DNA from 2 places in the Paenibacillus sp. Lou8.1 genome. Region 1 is predicted to be linked to the other one. Evidence: predicted binding sites of a transcription regulator. Region 1 holds the regulator's gene; the other holds the start of a gene.
What was found. The regulator NrdR, encoded in region 1, represses ribonucleotide reductase genes. The targets are predictions, from matches to a motif close to AACACNATATATNGTGTT.

Region 1 (10,290 bases):
GTCAGCTTGCTCAGCTCATGAATGTATCTGTACATCAACTGCGATATTTTGAAGAAAAGGGAATCCTGTATCCATCACATACAGAAGAAAATCAATATCGGATGTACGGGATTCATGAGATTTATCAGCTTTCGCATATTTTATTGTTACGCAAATTAAATGTCCCTGTCGGTCAGATTCAAGAATGTATGACTTCCTATGCTGCCGATGACTATAACCAGCTTTTAGAGCATTCGTTGCAGAAGGTACAAGCTGAAATAGCTAACTTGAAGATGCATGAACAGTTTATTCACAAAGTGCTAGAAGAACATGATAGCCTGACTCAGCGAAATGATGAATATCAGGTCAAACGATTAGGTCCCCGTCATTTAAAGCTATGGTTTGCATTGGAGAATGGTCAAGAGCTCACTGCCGGAAACTTATTTGAACACCACCCTGCCCCACCTCGATTATTTGAAAATGACCTGCATTACTTGTCTGATGCCGGACAGGTGAAGCTGTGTTATGAAACGGTGGATGTGGCTGACTATATTCTGGAAGAAGGCAACTATCTTTATAAGCATCTTTCCGTCATTGAAGAGCCTGAGATTGATTATGAAATTAAACAAATGGAACGATATGTAGCTCATCACCAATATAACTGCCAAAGCAAGATTGTCCTAGTAGAAAAATCTTATCTTTCGATGTTCGACAACAACAAGCTGCAATACGAAATTCAAGTTAAAGTAGAATAAATCTAGGAGGGCGTTACATGAGTGCAAAATCCTTTGACATTGTTGCATACCAGAAACAAGACCATGAAGCTGTTTGTAGTCTTTTAGTCGAATCGTTTAAAGCAAAATTCCAATCTCTTGTTACACTGGAGGATCAAGCTATACAGCAGTTGTTAATGCAGGTTTGGGTTCAAAATCCTTATTCTACATCTATGAAACAATTTGTAGCCAAAGAAAACGAAGAAGTTATCGGTGTTCTTTCTCTTAAATGGAAACCCTCCTCCTCTTCACTTCCTGAAACAACCCCCATTTCTTTGGCTCCGCTCATAAAACAGTTTGGTTGCTTTAATATATTTAAATTTTTGACAGGTATGCATGCGCTGGAGTATCCCCCCGCTGCAGATGAGTGTTACATTGATCATCTGGCAATTCGTTCAAGTCATCGTAACCAGGGAATAGGACGCCGTCTTCTAGCTTTCGCACAGCAATTTACGGTTGAATCTGGTTTTCATACATTGACGCTTCATGTAGCGCATAAGAACCAAGGGACTATCCGTTTGTATCACAAACTGGCGTTTGAAGTAGAACAATCCAAGTATAATGGGTTACCGCATTTTTGGTTCAAGGAGCCTGTATGGCATCTGATGAGTTGGAAAGGAACGAAATTGTAATCGAGGAGAGAGCACCATTGAAAAAAACATTCAAGCTTACTTTGGGTATTGCGGCAGCTCTGGCGGTTGCCTTAATACTCATTGTTCTATATCAAAATTCCTACAAGATGACAGAAGAAAAAATACAAATCACGACGCCTAAAGGGCTGTTAACAGGTACATTAGCTTTGCCTAAGAACTACTCGGAAAAGGTTGGATTGGTTGTTTTTGTCCATGGGGATGGTCCTATTAATGACACATATGATGATGGATACAAACCACTGTGGGAAAAGTTCGCCTCCAAGGGTTATGCCTCCCTGTCATTGAATAAGCCCGGTATTAATAGTGCCCCTGGCAATTGGCTGGATCAAAGCATGGAGGACCGCGCACAGGAGATCCGATATGCAATAGACTGGGCGAAAACCTTGCCGATGATTGATACGCAAAAAATCGGCCTATGGGGAGCCAGTCAAGCAGGATGGGTCATTCCGAAGATCGTTAAAGACGAACATGATATTGCATTCAGCATCCTTGTATCGCCTGCCGTGAACTGGATTTCCCAAGGACAATTTAATACCAGAAAAGAAATGGAGCAAGAAGGAGCTACTCCGCAAGAAATTCAAAAGACATTGAACTACGATCAAGAGATTCTACAGTTACTGAAAAAACATGCTTCTTATGAAGAATACCTAAGCATAGCCGATCCTGAGGATATGATCTCCAAAGAAAGATGGAGCTTTATAGGCAAAAATTTTCGGTCTGATTCCACCGAAGAATTAAGTCACTTCCATTCTCCTGTACTCTTGGTTCTGGCTGGCAAAGATATTAATGTTGATGTAAAGGATACCGAGCGAGTCTACCGCCAGAAAATACCCGCAGAGCTGCTGTCCGTTATTCATTTACCTGAAGGCGACCATTCCATGATGAATGAAAAAATCGCGCGTTCAAAATCTCTAACTTTTTTAACAGCCGTATTCGCCCCAAGAAAATTGGTGAATGACGAGTATCTCAAAATCCTTGCCGATTATGTCAATCAATGAAAACCCCATAACTGTTCTCGGTTAGACTGGGAATAGATCTATAAACAACAAAAAAACGGCATCTCTGCCGTTTTTTCTAAAGGATGGACTCTCAGGGACTCGAACCCTGGACCAATTGATTAAGAGTCAACTGCTCTACCAACTGAGCTAAGAGTCCATAATAAAAGTTTGGTGGAGCCTAGGGGGATCGAACCCCTGACCTCATCGCTGCCAGCGATGCGCTCTCCCAGCTGAGCTAAGGCCCCATCGTAAGTAAGTTAATCAACGTTTCAAGCGACTTCTATATCATATAAAATTTTTATTCCTGTGTCAATACTTTTATAAAAAAAATATAATCATCTTCCCACTTTGTCCCAAGAAAGATACAGTCAGCGATCAGTCGCTGGCTGTATCTTTAGATAATAGTGTTTTCAGTTCCTTCATAAACATATTGATGTCTTTAAACTGACGATAGACGGACGCAAAACGTACGTAGGCGACTTCATCCACTGGGTAAAGCTGTTCCATGACCAGCTCACCGATCTGCTGGCTATCCACTTCTGTGGCTGCTGTGTTGCGGATAGCATTCTCTACCTGGGATACGATCATATCCAGTTGCTCGACGGATACTGGGCGCTTCTCGCAGGCTCGAATGAGACCGCGCAGCATTTTATCACGACTAAACTCTTCACGGCTGCCGTCTTTTTTGATGACCATGAGCGGGGTTTCCTCCACCATTTCAAAGGTGGTAAAACGCCTGGCACACTGCTCACATTCACGGCGGCGACGGATGGACTTGTTATCATTCGCAGGTCGCGAATCCAACACTTTCGTGCCGTTGTAGGCACAATACGGACATTTCATAATCTCACCACTTTCTTTTTCCAATAAATTCCCGTAGATTTTTAGTAATAATTTTGTCAAAACAGATCATAATATGTTTACCATATCGCGAGGAGGTGAACAACAATGGCACAAGGAAACAATGGCAACTCCAACAATCTGGTAGTCAGCAGATCCTCCGGCGCTCTGGAGCAAATGAAATATGAAATCGCTCAAGAGCTGGGTATCAGCATTCCTCAAGATGGTTACCAAGGTAACATGACTTCCTATGAGAACGGTTCGATCGGGGGCTACATCACAAAACGCCTCGTAACGATCGCCGAACAACAATTGGCAGGTCAATACCAATAATCGCGGTAATAATGCAGAAATAACAAGATAAAGTGTATGGATGGGCTGCTAAAAACAGCCTGTCCTGCGCTTTTTTCATTTTAAAGCGAAAAGGCTCATCATGTCATTAACTTGTCATTTAAAAATCATTATAAATTTTCGTGTATTGCCTGTAGTAATAAATGACCCGCTGTACATAATGTCGTGTCTCACCAAAAGGGATTTGCTTAATGGACTCTTCTTTTCCATCCCACACTCCCTTATCCAGCCACTCTTGAACTTTACCCGGCCCTGCATTGTAAGCAGCTACGATTGCTACAGGATTATCCTGAAACTTTATGGATAGGTTATGCAAATACCAGGTTCCCAGCTCAATATTGGTGCCAGGCTCGTGCTTGACACTGTCCAGCGGAACCTTTTGAATCTGGGCGCTGTCCATAATCCAATTTGCCGTATTCGGCATAATCTGCATCAGGCCCAGTGCACCCTTATGCGACTGCTTGCTGGTTTTAAAATTGGTTTCTACACGGATAATAGACGCCACCAAAAATGGGTCCACTTCATACGTTTGTGAATACTGCCGAATCTCATCCTTATATTGAATTGGATAAAACCAGGACATCCAATTTGAATTAAGGAACAGGATCAGGACAAACCCGACAAACAAAGTGAGCAGGACTCTTTTCTTTCGCAAAATATTCATGCAAGTCCCTTCCGCTGCCAAAATTGATCAATTTGTCGCTTCGTCTCAGTCTGTGTTCCGCTATTATCGATAACGATATCGGCCAAGCTTTTCTTTTGTTCAATATCCATTTGTGCGGACAGCCTAAGTCCAGCTTGCTCCTCCGTCAGACCGTCTCTGAGCATCAGACGCTGGAGCTGAATATCACGTGGTACGTACACAACCATAATTTCCTCGTACAAGCTCTCCAGCCCGGACTCGTACAGTAACGGGATATCTGCCAAAACAAGCTTGTCCGGCTGTTCCCGTTCATATGCTTCCATGCGCATACGCATTTCCTCACGAATAGCAGGATGTGTAATATCGTTAAGTGCCTGCCGCTGGGCAGGGTCTCCGAATACAATCTCACCCAGTTTTTTGCGGTGCAGGGTTCCGTCATTGTTCACTATAGCTTGTCCAAAATGCTGTATGACCGCCGCCAGCACCGGATGCCCCGGAAGCATGACTTCCCGGGCAATGGCATCTGCGTCGATCAGCAGCGCACCTTTGGCGACCAAAAGAGCCGACACGGTGCTTTTTCCGGTAGCAATACCTCCGGTTAATCCGATATTCATGCTCTTTCACCTCATAACAGCTTCAATATGCCCATCATAATCAGTAATAATGCCGGCAATACACCCAGCGCCTTCATAAATCGAAATGCTGATAGAAAGAAGCCTGCCTTCATCCCTGCAATTAAAAATGTTCCACTGAATAACGTAATAGCCAGCGCAGTAGACAGTGGCTGAAAACCAAGCATAGCTGCCCCGAGTCCCGCTCCGAACGCATCGACCGATAATGCAATGCCCAGCCAAACCGCTTCGGTAGCAGATATACTGCCGGAACGGTCCATATCCGCAGCAGACGGACTTCGAAGAATCCGAATAACAAGTCCCCATTTGCGGAACTCCAGAGAAAATAGCGTTCGCTCCTGCTGCTCCACAGAAGCTTCTGCCGACAGATCTTTTCTTGAGCTAAGGAAAGACTCTGTATCAGCATCCTCTATACTCTTCTTCTCTCCAAGAACAGATCTGCTCACTGGATCAGTCTGTTCTGTAAGAAGCAGCCGCCGAGAGGCTTCCGCTGAATCCTCTGGCGAATCCTCTTTGCGGTGCAGAGCTTGAATCAAAGAGTAACAGCCGATACAGATCAGGATGACAGCGCCGAAAACGGTCGTATATACAGGAGACAGAACATGAGATAGTAATGCGCCCAATTGCATGGATATGCCGATCACCAAACCTGAACATATGGAGATGATAGCAATCGACAACAGTGGAATTTTCATTTTGCGCAGTCCATATGTAACACCGACTCCGAAACTGTCCAAACTTAGCGCAAATGCCAGTAACAGCAGGGCTCCCCAATGATTAGCCACTCCAATTCCCTCCCATTGCGAAGGCAGGGCCTTATAACAACCGAAACCCTCCGCAGTATTGGTACTTGGAACAATATATGAGAGGGATGGGCTTGGGGTGACTGTGCCTGTTTAGCGCAGAGGCTGGCAGACCGGACAATGATGTGTGCCACGTCCGGCTACGACAGATTTTTCGATCAATGTGCCACAGTTAACACAAGGCTTCGCGTTACGTCCATAGATTTGCAATTGATGCTGGAAGTCGCCCGTTTTCCCCTGTCCATTAACGAACGATTTAATGGACGAGCCTCCAACCTGAATCGACGCACCCAGCGTGGAGACAATAGCTTCATGCAAGACATGAAATTGGCTATCCGTTAGGCTTTTGGCTGGCTGTGCTGGATGAATCCCCGCCTTAAACAACGATTCATCTACATAAATATTCCCAATGCCCACCACATATGACTGGTTTAACAGCGCTGCCTTGATCGAAGTCGAACGAGTTCCAACAGCGACACGCAGCATTTCGGGTGTAAAGGCCTCGTCCATCGGTTCCAAACCGAGCTTGTTCAGCGGCTTTTCCAGCAAATCCTGTCCTGCCGGAAATAAGTGCATTGTGCCAAACTGGCGCACATCCTGATAACGCAGCTCCGTACCATCTTTAAAATGAAAGATGACATGGGTATGCTTTTCCACAGGATCATGTTGCGAATACAATCCATATCGCCCTTCCATTCGAAGATGGGAGACCAGCACCAGCCCGTCCAGCAAAATCCGCAGAAACTTCCCGCGTCTCTCAACCCCTGTAATCCGGTGATCGGCCAATTCCATCGCAAAAGCGTGGATATCATCGGGCCGTTGAATGATCCGCGGCAAATTAACGGTGACATGATCTATATGTTTATCAACGATAAGCTCGTTTAGCGTTCGTTTAATGGTTTCTACTTCCGGTAATTCCGGCATGATGTCTTCACCTCACCCTATATTATAACGGAAGCAGCGTCAAATTGGGACTATCTACTCATTGAAATATATTACTTGGCCTCATACCAATTGCTGCCATAGCTCACTTCGGCTTTGAGCGGCACAGCCAGCTTTAATGCGGCTTCCATGGTAGCCGGGACAAGCTCTTTCATCGTTTCCATTTCCTCAGGCGGAACCTCGAACACAAGCTCATCATGTACTTGGAGCAGCATTCTGCTGCGAAGTTTACGTTCACGTAAGACCTCATCCATCTGTACCATCGCCAACTTGATAATATCGGCTGCGGTACCTTGAATCGGCGTATTCATCGCTGTACGCTCAGCGAATGAACGCAGGTTGAAATTGCTGGCGTTAATCTCCGGTAAATAGCGTCTGCGTTCTAACAGCGTTTTTACGTAGCCGTCCCGCTTCGCATCCTTCACAATATCATCCATGTAACGGCGAACGCCTTGGAACACATCAAAATACTGGTCGATAAAACGAGCCGCTTCCTTCCGCGTAATATTCAAATTTTGTGACAGACCATAATCACTGATCCCATAGACAATCCCAAAGTTGACTGCCTTCGCAGAACGCCGCATATTGGAGTCCACATCTTCCGCTGCTACCCCAAACACATCGGATGCGGTCTTGGTATGGATGTCCATATCGTGGACAAAGGCCTCCTTCAAACGTTCATCATCCGAAATATCAGCCAGCACCCGCAGCTCGATCTGTGAGTAGTCTGCCGCCAAAATAGACCAGCCCGGTTCGGACGGAACAAATACTTTTCGGATTTTGCGACCCTCTTCAAGACGAATCGGAATGTTTTGCAAATTCGGAAATTGACTGCTCAAGCGTCCAGTTGCTGCAACCGTCTGTCGGAAATACGTATGCACCTTACCCGTTTTCTCCGAAATTTCTTTCAGCAAACCTTCGACATACGTCGATTGGAGTTTGGCAATGGTGCGGTACTGCAAAATATTTTGCACAATATCATGATAGGGGGCCAGCTTTTCCAATACCTCCGCATCGGTCGAGTACCCCGTTTTAGTCTTTTTAATGACAGGTAAACCCAGTTTATCAAACAAAATCTCACCCAACTGCTTGGGCGAATTCAGATTGAACTCTACTCCAGCAATGCTGTAGATTTCACCCACCAACGTTGCAATCTGGGCTTCAAATTCTTTCCCCAAAGCGCGCAGTTCTTCTACGTTCACCAAAATGCCCTGCTTCTCCATATCCGCCAAAATGCGGGACAACGGCATCTCCAGCTCATGAAACAGCTTGTGCATTTCCGTTTTTTCCAGCTCCGCCTGCTGTACAGGCACCAAAGCTTCAATCACCGCTGCCTTACGCGCCACATGATCGGACAGTACATCCACGTCAGGGACTTTATATTTAGCTCCTTTACCGAACACTTCTTCGTCTGGACGGATCGAAGACAAACCATATTTGGCTGCCAATCCGCTCAATGTCTGGTTTGCATCGGTCGGGTCCAGCAAGTATCCCGCCAGTTGCACATCAAACTCGGCACCTGCAAACTCAATTCCATGCCAGTGTAAAGCCAAATCCGTACGATGCAGATCATGACCACGTTTTTTGCGTTCAGGGTCAGCAAGCCATTCGCGAATAGATGAAGCTGCATCGCTTTGCAGTACATCCAGTGTCATAAAAAACTGCTGTCCCGTTGCGGCAAATATCAGACCTACGATGTCAGCATGATGCGGATTATCACCATGCGTCTCAACATGCAGTACATCTAGATGATCCAACACTTCTACCAATTCGCTAATCCGCTGCTCATCCAGCACTGTTACGTCAGCCGCGGCTTCCTCTACGTCTACCCCAGTACTGCCAACCTCACCTGAAAAGGATAAACGCTCCAGCAAGGACTTGAACTCTAGCTTCGCCAGAGCTGGCCCGGCCGTTTCTGCTTGCAGCCCGCCAAAGGCCACATCTTCCAGCTGCTTGTCCAACGTTACATCCCGATAAATGGTCGCCAAATCTTTGCTCATTCGCGCATCATCAGCATGTGTCTCTACGCGTTCTTTCATTTTGCCCTTCAGCTCATTCGTGTGCGCCAGCACCTCTTCCACTGAACCATATTGATGAAGCAGCTTGAGCGCTGTTTTTTCACCTACGCCTGGAATGCCTGGAATATTATCCGACGTATCACCCATTAGACCCTTAAGGTCAATAATTTGCAGCGGCTTCAGGCCATATCGTTCCTGAATTTGCTCAGGTCCATACGTCTCCACCTCAGTAACCCCTTTGCGGGTCAAGCCGACTGTGACATGATCTGAAGCCAATTGAAGCATATCCTTGTCCCCGGTCACGACCAGCACATTGAAACCGGCTTCGTCCGCTGTCTTGGAGAGGGTGCCTATAATATCGTCCGCCTCATAGCCATCCAGTTCAAACTGAGCAATGCCGAAAGCGGTCAATAGCTCTTTCAGCAACGGAAATTGCTGGGACAGCTCTGTCGGTGTTTTCTCCCGTCCACCTTTGTAATCCTCGTATCCTTTATGGCGAAACGTTATTTTACCGGCATCGAAGGCAACCAGAATATGTGTTGGTTTGTGCTCCTCCAAGAGCCGCAATAACATCGTCGTAAATCCGTACACCGCGTTCGTCTGCTGCCCGCTCGAATTCGTTAACGGTGGCATAGCAAAAAACGCCCGGTAAATGATACTGTTGCCATCTATAAGCATGAGTTTATCCATTTAGCACCTCGCAAGTTCATCAATGCATTCGTAACGTTCTTACGTTTTACGCATTCCTCTTCCTATCTTAACATACAAGACTCCTTTTTCAGAAAAAAACGGCTGCTTCCTAACCAAATTTGCCTTTTGCTCAAAGACAAGTCTGGGTCAGAAACAACCGCTATATACCTGAAAGCTCTACTGGTTCAAATCTGGTCTCTCCCCTGTCACGAGATATACAGTGCTTTCACCGATATTCGTAGCATGGTCACCAATTCGTTCAATGTATCGTCCTACAAGCAGTTGCAGCATGGCTTGTGAAGCCTCTGCCGGCTTTTCTACCATAAAGGCATACAGATCGCTGATCATGTGGCTATACATGGAATCTACTCGATCATCCTCTTTGGCCATTTTATAGGCCAGATCTGTATTTTCATCCAGATAGGATTTGATCGCATCATCTATCATTTCTTTAACAATGGAAGCCATGTGCGGAATATCCACCAGCGGCTTAATGATCTGCTGCCCTTCCAAGCGAAGTGTCACCTTGGCAATATCAAGCGCCAAATCGCCCATTCGTTCCAGATCACTGGAAATTTTAAATGCAACAATGATCCGGCGCAAATCCTTTGCTACCGGTTGCTGGGTAATAATGAGCTTGGAACCCATATCGAGAATATTCTCTTCCAGCGTATTAAGGGATGCATCATTTTTGACCACCTGCTGAGCCAATTCTGTATTTTTGGTCTGCAAACATTCAATGGCCTGATCGAGCGCCTTCGAAACGTGTGCACCCATTTCGCGCAGTACGGCTCTCAGTTCATCTAACCCTTCATCAAAACCTTTTCTACGTATCATTTCGAAGTCACCCCTTCTGGCATATTCATCTGGTAGGCTTTAGCCAAATCGCCCTGAAATATAATCTTCCGTACGTGAATCTTGCGGCGTGGAAAACATCGTCTGTGTATCCGCCGCTTCCACCACAACAC
Region 2 (10,290 bases), 170 kb from region 1:
ATCGTTGTCACGCTGCTGACTTCTGTTTATGCCTTCTGCGTGTTTTTTGCGGCCCCCGTGCTTGGAGCTCTGAGTGACAAATATGGCCGTCGTCCATTGCTCTTAGTATGCCTTTTGGGTTCCGCAATCGGGTACTTGGTTTTTGGCATAGGAGGAGCTCTATGGGTACTATTTGCGGGACGCATAATAGAGGGTATAACAGGTGGGAGCATAAGCACGATCTTCGCCTATTTTGCAGACATCATTCCTACAGAACAGAGAACCAAATACTTTGGATGGGTGAGTGCGGTTGTAGGTGTAGGTACCGTCATTGGCCCAACTGTAGGCGGGTTACTTGCCAAGTTTGGTTATTCTGTACCCATGTATTTTGGAGCAATTATAACTTTAGTGAATGTTATATATGGATTCTTTTTTATGCCTGAGAGCCTTGACAAGAAACATAGACTGAAAGAAATTACTTTTGTAAGACTTAATCCATTCATACAGCTTGCAAACCTGCTTTCCATGAAAAACTTAAACAGGCTACTAATCTCGGCGTTCTTACTTTGGATACCCAACGGATCTTTACAGGCCGTTTTTTCACAATTTACAATGGACACTTTTAGTTGGAAGCCTGCACTAATCGGACTTATGTTCTCAATTATGGGTGTCCAAGACATTATCTCACAAGGTTTCATCATGCCAAAGCTTTTGAGAAAACTTAGTGATAAACAGATAGCCATTCTTGGGATGGTTTCGGAGATTATAGGCTATAGTCTTATTGCAGCATCGGCTTTGTTCTCATTCTATCCTCTTTTTATCGCTGGAATGTTTATATTTGGTTTTGGTGATTCGGTCTTTGGGCCTTCATTCAATGGGATGCTCTCCAAGTCTGTTGATTCTAGTGAACAAGGAAGGATTCAAGGAGGTAGTCAATCTATTCAGGCTTTAGCAAGAATGATGGGGCCTATCATTGGAGGTCAAATCTATGTATCACTTGGTCATGCCGCACCCGCTTTTATGGGTATAATCCTTATAGCAGCGGCAATACCAGTTTTATATAAGCGAACGCAAGTAAATGAGGATTTTGCAAAAATCCCATAAGCGACTTCCAATGAACAAGATATAGATCGAAATGGTTTAGTTCGTCTATATCTTGCACTTCGGAGCGACTGGAATCGAATTTTGCAAAATCCTAAAATATATAAACTATCTACTTTGTTTACAGTCTGAGCCATCCGCATGCGGATGGCTCTTCATAGTATCACCTTGCTAAATTAATTTCACGTATTTGTACTTATACGCCAAAATTAAAATCATCATCTGTCAGCGGCTCTACATTCATCGCCCGCACATAGCCGTTTCCTTTTTTAGAAAAGAAATCATGCTGCTTAGTGTGGGTGCTGATGCCGTTGAATACAATGGGATTAACTTCTTCTTCTTCAAACAGTGGATCAAAGCCCAAGTTCATCATGGCCTTGTTGGCGTTGTAGCGCAAAAAGACTTTCACATCGTCTACGAGTCCAATAGGAGTGTAGATTTGCTCAGTGTATTGTTCCTCGTTATTGTGCAAGTAGCGGAGCAAGCCTACCAGTGTCTGATAAAGATCACGTTGTTCTTCCTCATCCAATTCTGCATAAATCTCCTGTGCCAGTACACCTACGTACACACCGTGAATACTTTCGTCCCGTAGGATCAAATCGATAATTTCTCCACTGCATGTCAACTTGCCCTGGCCCGCCAGATAAAGAGGGTAGAAGAAGCCGCTATAAAATAAATAGCTTTCTAACAGCACCGACGCTGCCATCGCGAGATACAGGTCTTTCGGTGTGTGGATATTCATATAATACTGACGAATGGTTTCTGCCTTGGTTTGGAGATGTGGATTTTCTTCCACCCAGCGGAATACACCGTCAATTTCTTCCGTGGAAGCTAGCGTTGTAAAGATGCTACTGTACGACTTGGCATGAATTTGTTCCATCATCGCCATAAAGCTTAGTACGGCTTTGCGTTGCAGTCCGTCCACATGCTCCATAATTTGCGGCATACCCACGCCGCCTTGAATAGTATCCAGTAGCGTCAATCCGCCCAGCACCTTCATGTAGGCTTCTTTTTCGATATCACTGAGGGTTACCCAGGACATTTTATCGTCAGACAACGGGATTTCATCATCCGTCCAAAATTGCATAATGTTCTGGTTCCAGAACATCAGTGTGAAATCATCGTCCGAGCGATTCCAGTTTACAGCTTGTATACCTGTCATTGTTAGCATTCTCCCTTCAGCTTGCGAGATTCCCTGGAAACACACATTGAAATAGTGCAGGCGAATCATCGTATGCTTGACATACGGAAGCTGTATCCGCGAGGGTCTGTCCAGTCCCGTAAAGGTCTGAACCACACGCTGGATACAGCTTCTAATGCAAAGCATCTATATCTATTCAAAATCTAATTTTTATACTACAGCTTGTTACCTTATACTTTAGATGGAGCAGGTGAGGCACTCTTCCACAGACAGCTTTTTGGTGCGTGTGTAGTATAACGATTTAAGTCCTTTGTGTGCAGCGTACAGATAGCAACGTGCTAACTGACGCGTAGTCACGTCACTGTTCACATGAAGCACGGTCGAAATTCCTTGGTCCACGTGCGGCTGGATTTCTGCAATCAGATCAAGCACTTTGAACTGGTCCATTTGATAAGCAGATTTATAGAAGAACACGTTATCCTTTTGCAAATAAGGCATTGGATAGTAGGTCGTCGAATTGGCATAGGTACGGGTTTCAATCTGCTCAACAATTGGCATGACGCTGGATGTTGCATTTTGAATGTACGAAATGCTAGCAGTCGGCGCAATCGCCATACGATAGGCGTGGTACAGACCATTTTTCATTACATCTGCTTTTAATTTGTCCCAGTCCGCTGAAGTCGGAACATAGATGTCTTTGAACAACTCTTGTACACGTGCAGTTGTTGGACGATAATCTGTGTTCAGGTATCGGTCAAAATATACGCCTGTCGCATAATCCGATTCCTCAAATCCATAAAAGCTTTGTCCAGCTGCTTTCGCGATTTCCATACTTTTTTCGATGGAATGATAGTTCATCGTCATGAAGAAGGTACGGACAAAGTCCTTCGCTTCATTGCTTTCATACGCAATTTTGTTCTTGGCAAGATAGCCGTGCAGATTCATAACACCCAGTCCGACGGAGTGCATTTCACGGTTTGCTTTCGCAACACCCGGTGCATTAGCTACTTGGGTCATATCGCTGACCGAGGTGAGAGCAATCATACCCTCGTGAACGGATTCGCGGATTTTGCCATGTTCCATCACATTTACAATGTTCAGAGAAGCTAGATTACAGCTCACGTCCCGGCGGATGGTATCCTGTTGGCCGTAATCTGTAATTTCGGAAGTTTCCTGCAACTGGAAGATTTCCGTGCATAGGTTCGACATCTTGACTTGACCCACGTTTTTAAGAGCATGTGCCTGGTTCGCGTTACTTTTGTTCATGATATATGGATAACCAGACTCCAACTGAATCATGGCAATTTTCGTCAGCATGTCACGTGCGCTCATCGCTATTTTTTTCTTCACCCGATCGTCAGCGAGCAATGTGTCGTACATTTCATCCAAATCCATGTCGTCCAGATGCGTTCCATAGGCTTTGAACACACTGTAAGGAGCAAATACATGCAGCGGTTCATTATCTTGAGCCAGCTTGTAAAAGCGGTTTGGCACCAGCAATCCAATAGAAAGTGTCTTGAGACGTACTCTTTCGTCAGCATTGATCTTTTTGCTATCCAGGAACTCAAGCACGTCCCATCCGAAAATGTTGTAATAGGCTGCCCCAGAGCCTTTACGTTGCCCCATTTGATCTGCATAGGAGAAACCGTCTTCCATCAGCTTCAGCACAGGCATAATGCCTTTTGCTGCGCCTTCTACGCCTTTAATCGCTTCGCCGCGTGCCCGCAGTTTCGACAGGTTGACCGCAACACCGCCCCCGATTTTGGACAACTGCATGCAGGTGTTCAGCACATAGTTGATTGAGTTCAGGGAGTCGTCCATTTCGAGCAGGAAGCAGGATACCAATTCCCCACGGCGGCTTTTGCCTGCATTCAGGAAGGTTGGTGTTGCTGGCTGGAGGCGTTGCTCCATCATCGAGCGGGACAACAGGCGTGCCGTATCGGCGTTACCGCGTCCTAAATGCAGCGCGACAGCAGCAACCCGGTCAGGGTAATGTTCCAGATAGACTTTCCGGTCGTTACTCTTCATTGCATAGTCGGTGTAAAACTTGGATGCTGCCATATAGGAAGGAAATTTAAAATTATAGCTATGAGTGATATGGAAAATATCATTAATTTCGTCAGCCGTGTAGCTGTTATAGAAATTTTCGTAATAATCATTCTCAATCATATACAGCACTTGAGCGGCTGTGTCAGCAAACTTCAAACTCCGTTCCTGAACTTCCTTCATAAACTCTGCTACAGCCTCTTGGTCTTTTTCCAATTGGAAAAAGCCGTCTGTATCGCGTTTCATCAACATGTTGTTCAATTCAATATGCCGCAACTCGGCTCACCTCCTGTTTAAAACGCTCTACATCTCCGAACGTTCCAGATAATTCAAATTTACTAATCACGGGGACATTATAATGATCGGCAATCAAATCCGCACTTTTGGCAAATTTCTCACCCCAGTTACGGTTGCCGCTTGCAGCTACACCAACAAGGTTTTGAGCATTCTTTTTCAAAAAGGAAGATACCCTCTCAGGTATCTGCCCAAACCCAGTTGTATATGTAATAAGTACGTAAGGTTCTTCTATAGTCATTTGCTCCTCGATCTGAACCGCTGGAAGCTTGAGCTTGTTTATAAATCTTTTTACATTGCCGGTCTTCGAATCATATGCAATCAGCATGGTATGCAACCTCCTTAAACAATTAACGAAAAAAGAAAACGCATTGCCTGGGATCTATTATAGATGGAATCCCTTGCTGGCTGCGCCATTTAAGATTTTGACTCTATATTTACATGTATTTTCATACCTGTATCTTCAAGATATCGGGCATAAATACGTTTTTTACACTATATTTAGAGTACATTTTCTATTTTATATCTATATATAGTTTTGTCAATCGGTCTAGAGGGGATCAGAGGACCCAGATCGGGTATAAGTCCAAGCGGGGTGCGGAAAAGAGCGAAAGAACTTTTTTTTCGTAAGTATGTTAAAAAAGTATTGGAGTTTTTGAGGGTGAAGATGTACGATTTGTCAATGGGCAATAGAATGGAAAATTTACATTTTACTGTAGAAAGGATGAAGCGAATGGGAAGTGATTTTATGGAATTTCAATCGTTTAATACAATCTTTTTTATCGTATTTGGACTCATTGCTTTTGTAATGATTATGGGAATTGTCAAAACGATAGGAGCGGGCCTGTCCAATCAAGCAGCCGAACGGGTACAACGTTCATGTAAGGTTGTGGATAAACGGACGAGAGTGCGTGGGGGATCAGGCGATTTTTCAGCTTCGACATATTATTATATCACCTTTGAGTTTGACGGGGGTGAGCGTATGGAGCTGGAGGTGAAGGATACAGACTTTGGTATGATTGTGATCGGGGATCGTGGGGAGCTTCATTATAAAGGTACACGTTTTCTGGAGTTTGTGAGAGTAATGGAAGCGTAAAGGTGTTGGCGGCGAGTTAGTATTGCCAAAACAAATACATAATTGGAGGGAAGATTACGATGCCGCATATCATTGGAAAACGAATAGTATTGAGAGAATACCGTCAAGAAGATATACCAGCTATCCGAAAATGGGTCAATGACCCGGAAATCACACGTGGTTTAAGCGACGTGTTTATCTACCCGCATTCACAGGTGAATAGCGAATCCTTTGTGCAGATGATGATTGACGGCAACCCCGAGATCAAAGGTTTTGTCATTGCGCATAAAGACACACTGGACTATATCGGACAACTGGATTTATTCAAAATCAACTGGGTGAATCGGCACGCCACCCTTGGTGTTGTGATCGGGCGTGACGGCGATCTGGGCAAAGGTTACGGACGGGAAGCGATCCGGTTGTTACAAAAATTCGCATTTCATACGCTGAATCTGCATCGGCTGGAGTTGGAGGTCTATGCGTTCAATGAACGTGCACACCGTTGCTATCTGGCCTGCGGCTTCAAGGAAGAAGGTCGGCTGCGGGAAAAGCTATTCAGGGAAGGGCAATACTATGACATTATTCAGATGGGGATTTTGCGAAGTGAATATAAGGCTGCAGAGCAAGCGACGGAGTCCTGAGAGTGCAACCTCATAAGCTATTTTACTCCGTCAGCTTTCTTCAATTTTTTATGAGTGAAATCACGGGGACTACGCTCATCCTATTTCTATTAGCTAAAGGACTTTCTCTGCAAAGTGCGAACTTCTTACTGGTTGTATTTTTTGTAAGTATTTTTTTGTTTGAGATACCCACAGGGGCGATTGCAGACAAGTATGGCAGAAAAATTTCTGTTATTTTGGGACTTTGCTGTTTTTTAGTCTACAGTGTATTGTTCGTTTGGACAGATCATATCGGGGTGCTTGTGTTCGCGCAAGTTTTTGGGGGTCTGGCTATATGTTTACAATCAGGTTCGTTAGAATCCTGGGTTGTGGAAAACAGTGATAAGCCCATGGAAGTTCTTTTTACAACCTCTAACAGTATACAGTACATTTCGGGATTTATTTGTGGTCTGTTGGGGGCCTTTTTCGCAACCTATAACTATTCACTTCCATGGGCAGTCAGTATTTTATCTATTATTGTATGCATTTTTCTATGTTCCTTTTATATGGATGAGGAGAATGTTGCTCATCGAAAGACGTCTACTACTCGCATTAAAACGATTATCGGAGAAAGCGTCCGTATCGGTTTTGAAAATAAGTCCATCTGGATTGTGTTTATGATTGGTTTATTTATCAGCTTTTCGAACTCGGCGGGGAATACATTTCAACAGCCACGTCTGGTTGGCCTTTCCGAACAAGGGATTTGGATTATGGGGTTTATCAAGGCAGGCTATTCACTATGTATGACTTTGGGAAGTTATCTAGTTCGAAAGCTAGGCGCACGATACAGTGATGTACATATACTCGTGTATGCTTGCGGCATGATAGGGGTATGGCTCATTTTAGCTGGTGCGTTCAACACATTTTATCCTGTACTGCTTACCTTTTTGATCTATGAAATTGGACGCGGCATGTACCCGGTTGCCAAACAAATTTTTCTGAACAAAAGAATCTCTAATGAGTATCGTTCTACACTACTATCTCTGGATTCTGCGATTTCACAATTAGGCATGTGCGTAGGTTTAATCGTGACAGGGATCATCAGTCGAAATTTTACGGATTTGTCTTCCGATCAAACACCTATTCAAATATCTTGGGTGGTGTGTGGCGGGATTGCGTTGATTCCAATCATTTTATTGTTTTACGTCCATCGTGTTTCAGGGAAAAGTAATTCTTGGAAAGAAAAAGAAACCAAACAGAATATTTAATGTAAAAGTTAATGTAGAAGGGCTGAACAACATGGTCTGTCAGCCCTATAATATTTCATTAAAAAGCAAGCAAACCTTATTTTTCGCCGTACCACAGTTTCAGCCGATTTTGGATTAGGCCAGTATAGATTTCTTCAGCCTTTGGCACACCTGCCTGATCCAGCTCTTGGAGCATGCGGTCATACACAGCGTCGAACTGATCTGGCTTGGCGAGTACAGCCTCAGGAATCCGTTTGCGTACAATGTCCTGCGACTTTTGATAAATAACATTGTAATTCGTATCGGTCGGAACAGGCATGTTGTAGGCAGCACCCCACTCTTTTACCGGAAAATCCTTTTCGTTCGGAAACAGGTCTTTCCACGTCTGGGCTTTGTATGCCTGAAGGGACTCTTTTTCGGCTTGACTATAATTTTCGGTAATCATCTCTGGATAATTGGTTGTGTAATAGTTGCCAGAAGGGTCCTTCACGCTATCGCCATAATGTGGCCCCCATATCCAGTACAAACCGATTCCTGACTCTCTGCTAAAAGAAGCGTTATCGGTGTTTTTACGTTGTTGCACATCCGCCGGAATGACTCGTTTGCCGTTCTCTACGTTGTAATGCTGGCCTTCAATTCCCCAATTACGTAAAATTTGTCCTTCGTCGGAGGCCAGAAAATCCAGAAACTTGATAGCCCGCACCGGATTTTCGCATGAGGTTGTAATTCCGATCCCGGATGCAGTATCGAAGCCAATGGGCTGGAGGGAATGGTCCTCGTATTTCTCATTTAAAGTGACAGGAAAATGGGCGTAAGTGAATTCATCCTTACCTGCTGCCTTGAGCGCATTTTCGGCATCTTGATAGTTCCATTCCTGATCAATGAGTCCGATGACACGGCCTGCGGCGATTTTGGACTTGTACTGATCACTTTTTTGCACAAATGTATCCTTATCCAACAGTCCTTCATTGTACATATGGTTCAACCAACGGAAATATTCACGTTCCTCTGGGCGCTTGTAGTGAAGAATGGCTTTGTGTGTTTTAGGATCAATATAATATTCGCCATCGTCGGGTCCACCTGTAGCAGTAACAGCCGGGTTTGTCACCGTAATTTGAATTTTCCAGTCTTCGGCATCGAGTGATAGGGGGATGGTAGGCTGGCCATTGGTGGTAGGATATTTGGCGACATAATCTTTAAGTGCTTTTTCAAAATCTTGAACGGTGCGGATTTTAGGGTATCCAAGCTTCTTAAGTGCCTGATGCTGGATTTCGAAGCCAGCTTGTGCATCAAACGCGATGTGATCCACACCCAAATTGGTCGGGATCGTGTAAATGGCTGGATCTTCACTACTATATTTAATACGATTAAAATAGTCTCCATACACTTTCTTAATGTTAGGGCCGTATTTGTCAATGAGGTCGGTTAAGTCAATGAGTGCCCCGGCGTCGACCATTTTTCCAATGTCTCCTTTGGGGTACACGAGATCTGGATACTCTCCGCTTGCTGCCATTAAAGCAAACTTTTCCTCGCCTCGACCATTGACAGCATGTTCGGCATTTAGCGTAACACCCGTTTTCTTGATAATTTCCTGCCCGACAGCATCCTTCATGTTGTTCCAGTTAGAGCTGGAATCACCGCCAAAGAAAGTAAGAGTAATGGGACTGGTGTCATTAGGATCTTCCTTTTCTGCCTTACCGTCTGTTCCATTCGCGCAGCCCGTTGTAACGAGCAGCAGCAAAGACAGGAGTAGAATGGAACTCTGTCGTACCGACCTGTTCTTGAACATTTGCAAATCCCCCTTAATAAGTATGATTTACACAATGTAAGTGCTTTCAATAGTAAATTGTAGGAAATAAAGAACCTCACGTCAAGTAATTTATAATTGCTTGTTATGCGGTTTGTTTTTTTATTAAGCAAACATATTTTGGTGCAGGGTGTGGATTTGTACAAATCAATCATTTGATGATCTAAAACAAAGTATGCTACGATGGTACCAGTTTATAGGTACACCCGTGTATTAGAAAGATTAAGGTAGAAAAAGATTCCGAATAGGGTTGGGTGAGAAGATGCGTGGAAAAGTAACGTTGCAAGAAATTGCGGATGCGGCGGGCGTTTCAAAGTTCGCTGTTTCGCGTGCACTGTCAGGCAAACCCGGTGTAAGTGAAGAGACAAGGGCGGTTCTGGTCAAGCTTGCCGCCCAGATGGGCTATTTTCGCAGTCATCCCAAAATCACAGGGGTAGAGCCTCGGGACACAGATACCAGAGAATGGTCGGGTACCGTGCTAGTGTTATTTCCGAATATTAGGTACCAGAACAGGGAATCCAGATACTGGGGGCCTGTATTTGAAGGGATTTCCGAGCGTCTGAACCGTAAGGGTATGGATATGATCACGTTAACGGAGCCCTCGACTGAAGACATGTTTTCTTTACTGAATCCAGAGTCGATTAAAGGAATTATCACGGTAGGGACGATTTCAACTTCATTGTTGCTGAACATTTATCGGATGGGTATTCCGGTCGTCATGGTAGATCATTGGGATTCTGCATTTTTAAGTGATACGGTGTTTACAGATAATCGCACATGCATGAGTGAATTAATGAAGGACTTGCTGTGTAGGGGCTATACCCGCTTTCAGTTTGTGGGTCATATTGATGACGCTCACAGTTTCTACGAACGCTGGGAAGCATGTCGTTCCACACTGGAAATGAGCGGAGTAGAATTGCGGCAGATTAAAGCACTTCTTCACAGGGGAGCGCAAGCGCTTGCTGAGGAAATGGAAAAGTTGTCCGAGGACGAACTGCCTG

Region 2: a site for NrdR is predicted at 5,053-5,070, ahead of nrdI (class Ib ribonucleoside-diphosphate reductase assembly flavoprotein NrdI). Genes of this name have one in related genera too.

Annotation. Positions count from the first base shown of each region.
Region 1 covers NZ_JANAVN010000001.1:156,997-167,286, reverse strand. Annotated here, with positions in the region: gene NLX78_RS00780 (helix-turn-helix domain-containing protein) at 1-734, shown strand, start outside; gene NLX78_RS00775 (GNAT family N-acetyltransferase) at 752-1,384, shown strand; gene NLX78_RS00770 (alpha/beta hydrolase family protein) at 1,402-2,403, shown strand; tRNA gene NLX78_RS00765 (tRNA-Lys) at 2,488-2,560, opposite strand; tRNA gene NLX78_RS00760 (tRNA-Ala) at 2,573-2,648, opposite strand; gene nrdR (transcriptional regulator NrdR) at 2,779-3,246, opposite strand; gene NLX78_RS00750 (alpha/beta-type small acid-soluble spore protein) at 3,352-3,576, shown strand; gene NLX78_RS00745 (lytic transglycosylase domain-containing protein) at 3,695-4,258, opposite strand; gene coaE (dephospho-CoA kinase) at 4,255-4,851, opposite strand; gene NLX78_RS00735 (MntP/YtaF family protein) at 4,863-5,654, opposite strand; gene mutM (DNA-formamidopyrimidine glycosylase) at 5,766-6,596, opposite strand; gene polA (DNA polymerase I) at 6,668-9,322, opposite strand; gene phoU (phosphate signaling complex protein PhoU) at 9,500-10,159, opposite strand; gene pstB (phosphate ABC transporter ATP-binding protein PstB) at 10,199-10,290, opposite strand, start outside.
Region 2 covers NZ_JANAVN010000001.1:325,945-336,234, forward strand. Annotated here, with positions in the region: gene NLX78_RS01605 (MFS transporter) at 1-1,083, shown strand, start outside; gene nrdF (class 1b ribonucleoside-diphosphate reductase subunit beta) at 1,277-2,242, opposite strand; gene nrdE (class 1b ribonucleoside-diphosphate reductase subunit alpha) at 2,459-4,543, opposite strand; gene nrdI (class Ib ribonucleoside-diphosphate reductase assembly flavoprotein NrdI) at 4,530-4,889, opposite strand; gene NLX78_RS01625 (DUF2500 domain-containing protein) at 5,295-5,657, shown strand; gene NLX78_RS01630 (GNAT family N-acetyltransferase) at 5,717-6,277, shown strand; gene NLX78_RS01635 (MFS transporter) at 6,280-7,503, shown strand; gene NLX78_RS01640 (ABC transporter substrate-binding protein) at 7,580-9,271, opposite strand; gene NLX78_RS01645 (LacI family DNA-binding transcriptional regulator) at 9,552-10,290, shown strand, end outside.